DNA from 2 places in the Streptomyces sp. NPDC048290 genome. Region 2 is predicted to be linked to the other one. Evidence: riboswitches for the same ligand, from Rfam matches in the RefSeq annotation. Region 2 holds a riboswitch; the other holds the start of a gene.

Evidence for each region. Region 2 has a riboswitch for cyclic di-AMP ahead of AB0D49_RS01765 (M23 family metallopeptidase). Riboswitches for the same ligand answer to the same signal wherever they lie in the genome.
Region 1: another riboswitch for cyclic di-AMP. It lies ahead of AB0D49_RS03070 (NlpC/P60 family protein); the one in region 2 lies ahead of AB0D49_RS01765 (M23 family metallopeptidase).

The regions. Positions count from the first base shown of each region.
Region 1 is NZ_JBEZLM010000002.1:175,059-178,457, reverse strand. Features, by position in the region: gene pcrA (DNA helicase PcrA) at 1-1,172, opposite strand, end outside; cyclic di-AMP (ydaO/yuaA leader) riboswitch at 1,444-1,616, shown strand; gene AB0D49_RS03070 (NlpC/P60 family protein) at 1,624-2,835, shown strand; gene AB0D49_RS03065 (tellurite resistance/C4-dicarboxylate transporter family protein) at 3,073-3,399, shown strand, end outside.
Region 2 is NZ_JBEZLM010000001.1:492,471-495,869, reverse strand. Features, by position in the region: gene AB0D49_RS01770 (pitrilysin family protein) at 1-1,259, shown strand, start outside; cyclic di-AMP (ydaO/yuaA leader) riboswitch at 1,455-1,611, shown strand; gene AB0D49_RS01765 (M23 family metallopeptidase) at 1,624-2,397, shown strand; gene AB0D49_RS01760 (GntR family transcriptional regulator) at 2,598-3,287, shown strand.

The DNA of each region.
Region 1 (3,399 bases), on a different contig from region 2:
GCGTTGGTCCACAGGTTCTTGGGGCGGCGGGACTCATTGCGCTCGATGACCGCGTTGGCGGCGGACAGGATCGTCTGGGTGGAGCGGTAGTTCTGCTCCAGCAGGATCGTCGTCGCGTCCGGGTAGTCCTCCTCGAACTGGAGGATGTTGCGGATGGTGGCGCCCCGGAAGGCGTAGATCGACTGGTCGGCGTCGCCCACCACGCACAGCTCGGCGGGCCGGAGGTCGTCCTCGCGGGGCGGTACGTCCTCGTCGTGCGCGCCCGTGCCGACGAGTGCGCGGACCAGGGCGTACTGGGCGTGGTTGGTGTCCTGGTACTCGTCCACCAGGACATGCCGGAAGCGGCGGCGGTAGTGCTCGGCGACATCGGGGAACGCGCGCAGCAGGTTGACCGTCGTCATGATGAGGTCGTCGAAGTCGAGCGCGTTGGCCTCGCGCAGCCGGGACTGGTAGAGCGCGTAGGCCTGGGCGAGGGTCTTCTCGAAGCCGTCGGTCGCCTGGGCGGCGAAGTCCTCCTCGTCGATCAGTTCGTTCTTGAGGTTGCTGATCTTGGCGCTGAAGGACTTGGGCGGGTAGCGCTTGGGGTCGAGGTCCAGGTCGCGGCAGACCAGGGCCATCAGGCGCTTGGAGTCGGCGGCGTCGTAGATGGAGAACGACGAGGTGAAGCCGAGCTTCTTGGACTCGCGGCGCAGGATGCGGACACAGGCGCTGTGGAACGTCATCACCCACATCGCGTGCGCGCGGGGGCCGACGAGCTGCTCCACGCGCTCCTTCATCTCACCGGCGGCCTTGTTGGTGAAGGTGATCGCGAGGATCTGGCCGGGGTGGACACCGCGCTCGGCGAGCAGATAGGCGATGCGGTGGGTGAGCACCCGGGTCTTGCCGGAGCCCGCGCCGGCCACGATGAGCAGCGGGGTGTCCGCGTGGACGACCGCCGCGCGCTGGTTCTCGTTGAGCCCGTCCAGCAGCGCGGCCGGGTCGAGGGCGGGGCGGGGGGCGCCGTCCCGGTAGAACGCGTCCCGGCTCGGGGGCGTGTCGAACTTCCCGCCGAACAGATCGTCCGGAACCGGCTCCGGTACGTGATCGTCCTCGGGCGGAGGCGGGGGTTCCTCCTCGTGCCCGCGAGGGGTCCGGAGGTCCGCCAGGAAGCTGTCGTCAAAGAGGCTGCTCATCGCTCTCCGAGTCTAGGCCGCCCCACTGACAACCCGTGGCCGTCCCGGACAGATCCCGCGCCCGCCCCGCCCTTTCCGGTGGTCACACAGGGTGGCGGATCTTGAGCAGGGCGGGGTGGGAGGGGGTGCGGCGGACACCGTAACGACCGCCGGACGGAAAGGTCACGAAAATGTATCGGGCATATCGCCCACCAACCTTCACAGGCGCCACAGCAGTTGGCTACCGTTCCCGACAGGCCGAACGACCCCCACCGGCGAACCTCGCCGGGCCGTCCGGCCTCCGCCGAGTCCGGCGAGCCCTCGCGGCGGCCGGAGCCGGGGACCCACCGACATCTGGGGTGAATCGGTCCCGACTTCCTTGCAGGAGCGGACCGTAGGGCAACCCTTCCGAAGCACCCGCCCGAACCCGACAGCTAACCCGGTAGGCGGCCCATGGAAGGAGTCGCCTCCTTTGGCGTCGCACCGCAAGTACCGCCCCTCGGGCCCGCGCGTGGCCGGAATACGCACACCCGCCCTCGCCACCGCGGCCCTCACCTCCGTCGCCCTGCTCTCCCAGACGGCCGACGCCGCTCCCGCGGACGACAAGCCGAGCCTGGAGGAGGTCGAGAAGAAGGTCGACGACCTCTACCGCCAGGCCGAGTCGGCGACGGAGAAATACAACGCGGCGAAAGAGAAGACCACCAAGCAGCGCAAGCAGGTCGACACCCTGATGGACGACGTCGCCCGGCGCGCCCAGAAACTGAACGACGCGCGGGAGGAACTGGGTTCCTACGCCGCCGCCCAGTACCGCACCGGGGCCGCCGCCCCCAGCACCGCGAGCCTGCTGCTGGCCGACTCGCCACAGGACTACTTCGACCAGACCCAGCTGATGGGGCGGCTCACCGAGCGCCAGAAGACCGCGGTCGACGACTACTTCGCCCAGCAGTCCGACACCATGGACAAGCGCCGGGAGGCTGGGAAGAGCCTGGAGACCCTCACCGACACCCAGGACGACCTCAGGACGGCCAAGGCGACCGTCCAGCGCAAGCTGGCGAACGCGCGGGAACTGCTCTCCGATCTGACCGCGCAGGAGAAGGCCCGGCTCGCCGAGATCGAACGGCGCAAGCAGGCAGAGGCCGAGCGCAAGGCCGAGGAACTGGCCCGGCAGCAGCAAGCCGAGGAGGAGCGGCGCCAGGAGGAGGCCGCCCGGCAGCAGACCGAGGAGCAGAGCGGCTCCGCGGGCTCGGCGGGCTCGGCGGACTCCGGTTCCGGCTCCACCGGCACCGGCACCGGCTCGGACCCGTCGGCCACGGACCCGGCCTACTCCACCAAGGCCGAGAAGGCCATCGCGTTCGCCCGCGCCCAGATCGGCAAGCCGTACGTATGGGGCGCCACCGGACCCGGCTCCTACGACTGCTCCGGCCTCACCCAGGCCGCCTGGAAGGCCGCGGGCGTCACCCTCCCGCGCGTCACCTACGACCAGGTCAAGGCGGGCACCACGGTCACCGTCTCCGCCGCCCGCCCCGGCGACCTCGTCTTCTTCTACGACGACGTCACCCATGTCGGCCTCTACATCGGCAACGGCAAGATGATCCACGCCCCCAAGCCGGGCGCCTACGTCCGCGAGGAGTCGATCTTCTACGACGGCGAGTCGTCCATCCACAGCGTGGTACGGCCCGCCTGACGTCCCGGAGATCCGGGACGGGCGTGGGGGCGCGCGGTAGTGAACCGTCCCTAGGGACGTCCGCGCGCCGGGGGCGCGTGCGGAGAGGCACGCGCCCCTTCGAGGTCAACGGGTCAACGGGTCAACGGGTCAACGGAAAGGTAACCCTTCGCGCGGAATGTACCGATCGCCGGACTTTCCCTCGGTCGCCGTGCGCGCCCCCACGTTCCCCGGCGGCGCGCTCCTTACCATCGCCCCATGTCCGGCACCACATCCCTCCGCGCCTGGTGGGCGCAGCGTCCACCGGCAGCCGGGTCCGCCGTCATGGCGACCGGCATCGTGTCGACGGGGCTGAATCTGGCCGGATACGCCGTACTGTCCGGGATTCTGCTGGTGGTGGCCGCGATCACCTGGCTGGCCCTGGCGGCGGACTTCACCTCACGCCTGCTGGGCGACCGCGGGAGATGGCTGGAAGAGGCCGGTACGCCCACCGCGCTCACCGCCGTCGCCGCCACCACCGTCCTCGGCACCCGGCTCTCCGCGCAGGACTGGCAGCTCCCGGCCGAAGTCCTGCTGGCTCTGGCG
Region 2 (3,399 bases):
GCCAGCAGGTCGTGGCCGTGGAGGTGCTGCTGGACGCCCCGCTGGACGCCGAACCGGCCGGCCTCGAAGGCGTGGCCACGATCATGGCGCGGGCGTTCTCGGAGGGCACCGACAAGCACTCCGCCGAGGAGTTCGCCGCCGAGCTGGAGCGCTGCGGCGCCACCCTGGACGCGCACGCGGACCACCCCGGTGTCCGGATCAGCCTCGAAGTGCCGGTCTCCCGGCTGCCGAAGGCCCTCGGACTGCTCGCCGACGCCCTGCGCGCGCCCGCGTTCGCCGACAGCGAGGTCGAGCGCCTGGTGCGCAACCGGCTCGACGAGATCCCGCACGAGCTGGCCAACCCCTCGCGGCGCGCCGCCAAGGAGCTGTCCAAGGAGCTGTTCCCGGCGACCTCGCGCATGTCGCGCCCCCGCCAGGGCACCGAGGAGTCGGTGGCCGGCATCGACTCCCCGGCCGTACGCGCCTTCTACGAGAAGCACGTCCGCCCGGCCACCGGCACCGTCGTGGTCGTCGGCGACCTGACCGGCGTCGACGTGGACGCGCTCCTCGGCGACACGCTGGGCGCGTGGACGGGCTCCTCGGCCGCGCCCCGGCCCGTGCCGCCGATCAGCGCCGACGACACCGGACGGGTCGTCATCGTGGACCGGCCCGGCGCCGTCCAGACGCAGCTGCTGCTGGGCCGCGTGGGCTCCGACCGGCACGACCGCGTGTGGCCCGCCCAGGTGCTCGGCACGTACTGCCTGGGTGGCACGCTCACCTCACGCCTGGACCGCGTCCTGCGCGAGGAGAAGGGCTACACGTACGGCGTCCGCGCGTTCGGCCAGGTCCTCAGGTCCGGGCCGGACGGAGCCGGGGCGTCCATGCTGGCCATCAGCGGGTCCGTCGACACGCCGAACACCGGCCCGGCGCTGGACGACCTGTGGAAGGTGCTGCGCACGCTGGCCGCGGAAGGGCTCACCGACGCCGAGCGGGACACCGCCGTACAGAACCTCGTCGGCGTGGCGCCGCTCAAGTACGAGACCGCGGCGGCCGTCGCGAGCACCCTCGCCGATCAGGTCGAGCAGCACCTGCCGGACGACTACCAGGCGAGCCTGTACCAGCGGCTGTCCGACACGGGCACGGTCGAGGCCACCGCGGCCGTCGTCAACGCGTTCCCGGTGGACCGGTTGGTGACGATCCTGGTCGGCGACGCGGCGCAGATCAAGGCACCCGTGGAGGCGCTCGGCATCGGCACCGTCACGGTCGTGGCCGCGGAATAGCACGGCGCACCCACCCGCGCGGGGCCCTGGTGAACACCGCGTCACCAGGGCCCCCTGATGTCCGGATTGCGGCGGAGGCTGCCTGTCTGCCCTGTGGCGTGCGCTACAAAAACCCCGATCCGTTTGGGGATTGAAAGCCGGCCGCTTAGCGTCATCCGGGCTGTCCGTCAGGCAGTGCGCCGCGACCGCGGCACCGGACAGTCATCGCCGAGTCCCCGTACGGCGCGAGCCAGGGGAGCCGGGGACCCAAGTCCCCTGGGGTGAATCGGCCTCCCGCGCGTGCGGGGAGCCGTAGGAGACCTTCCTGCTCCGAACCCGTCAGCTAACCCGGTAGGCGAGAGGGAAGGAAAGGACCAGCCACTCCATGGCGTTCACGCGCGCCACCGGGAAGCACCGGCGTCCCAGCCGCACCCACCGCACCACCGCCCACGCGGCGGGCGTCGCGGCACTCACCACCACCGGAGTCGTCGGCACGCTGGCGGCCCCGGCACTCGCCGCCGAACCGGCCCCCGAGCAGACCGGGCTCACCCCCGTCGTCAGCGTCGGTGAGGACGTCGCCGACCAGATAGACGCCCAGGCCGCCGCCCAGATGGAGGCCGCGCGGCAGAAGGCCGCGGACGCCGCCCGCAAGAAGGCCGCCGAGGAGGCGCGCCAGCGGGCCGCGGAGGAGGCCGAGAAGCAGCGCGAGGCGGAGGAGCGCGCCGCCCGCGAGGCCGAGCGCGAGCGCCTCAACACCTTCGTCTCGCCGATCCCCGGCTCCTACGTCTCCACCAGCTACCAGGCGGGCGGCGCCGCCTGGTCCTCCGGCAGCCACACCGGCATCGACTTCCACGCCTCCTCCGGCACCTCCGTCCACGCGGTCGGGTACGGCACCGTCGTGGAGGCCGGATGGGGCGGCGCGTACGGCAATCAAGTCGTGATCAAGATGGTTGACGGCACGTACACCCAATACGGACACCTGACGTCCATCGGCGTGTCGGCGGGGCAGGCGGTCACGCCGGGACAGCAGATCGGACTGTCCGGGGCCACCGGCAACGTCACCGGGGCACACCTCCACTTCGAGGCCCGCACCAGCCCCGAGTACGGCTCCGACCTGGACCCGGTCGCCTACCTCCGCGCCCACGGCGTCGGCATCTGACCTTCCCCGCCCCTCAGGCGATACCCCTCCCACCGACCTGCCCCGGCCCACGGCCGGGGCATTCGTCGTTTCCGGCGCACGCTGTCCAAAAAATATCCATGGAATGCGACCCCCCGTCGGAAATTCCCGCCGTTTGCAATAGAGTCATTGTTCTGACGTCAATCGGAGACGTTTCACGGGGATTAAGGCGGAGGTCGCTCATGCGTATTCCGGCGCACTCGGTGTGCACGGCGATCCGGGACGACATCATCGCCGGTGTCTACGAACGCGGCAGCCGGCTCACCGAGGAAGTCCTCGCCCGCCGCTACGGCGTCTCGCGCGTCCCCGTCCGCGAGGCGCTGCGCACCCTGGAGGCCGAGGGCTTCGTGGTGACCCGGCGGCACGCGGGCGCGTGCGTCGCCGAACCCACCGAGCAGGAGGCGGCCGACCTGCTGGAGATGCGGGTGCTGCTGGAGCCGCTCGCCGCCTCCCGGGCCGCCCAGCGGCGGACGGAGGCCCATCTGAAGGTGTTGCGCGGCCTCGTCCGGCTCGGTCAGGAGCGGGCCCGCCGGGGCAGCAGCGACGACCTGCGCTCCCTGGGAAGCTGGTTCCACGAGACGCTCGCCCAGGCGTCCGGCAGCCCCTCCCTGGTCTCCATGCTGACCCAGCTCCGCCACAAGACCGCCTGGATGTACGCGGTCGGGGCGCCGTCCGCGCCGGTCGAGTCCTGGTCCGAGCACGGGGCCGTCGTGGACGCGGTCGTCCGTGGCGACGCGGACCGTGCGCGGACGCTCACCGCGCTGCACGCCGAGCGCGCCACGTCGGCGTTCCGGCTGCGCTTCAGCGGCGGGGGCGCGGAGCGTGTGAGGACTTCGCAACATGCCGTAAACATGTCGGGCCAGCGGCTTTAACAAAAGCGCCGTATACAAAGATGGGGTTATTTGGAGGGTGTGAATTCCGGCTGCCCTTTTCCGGTGTGGTGCGTGATTCTTCTCGTACGGTACCGGTGTATTTCGGTGCGTC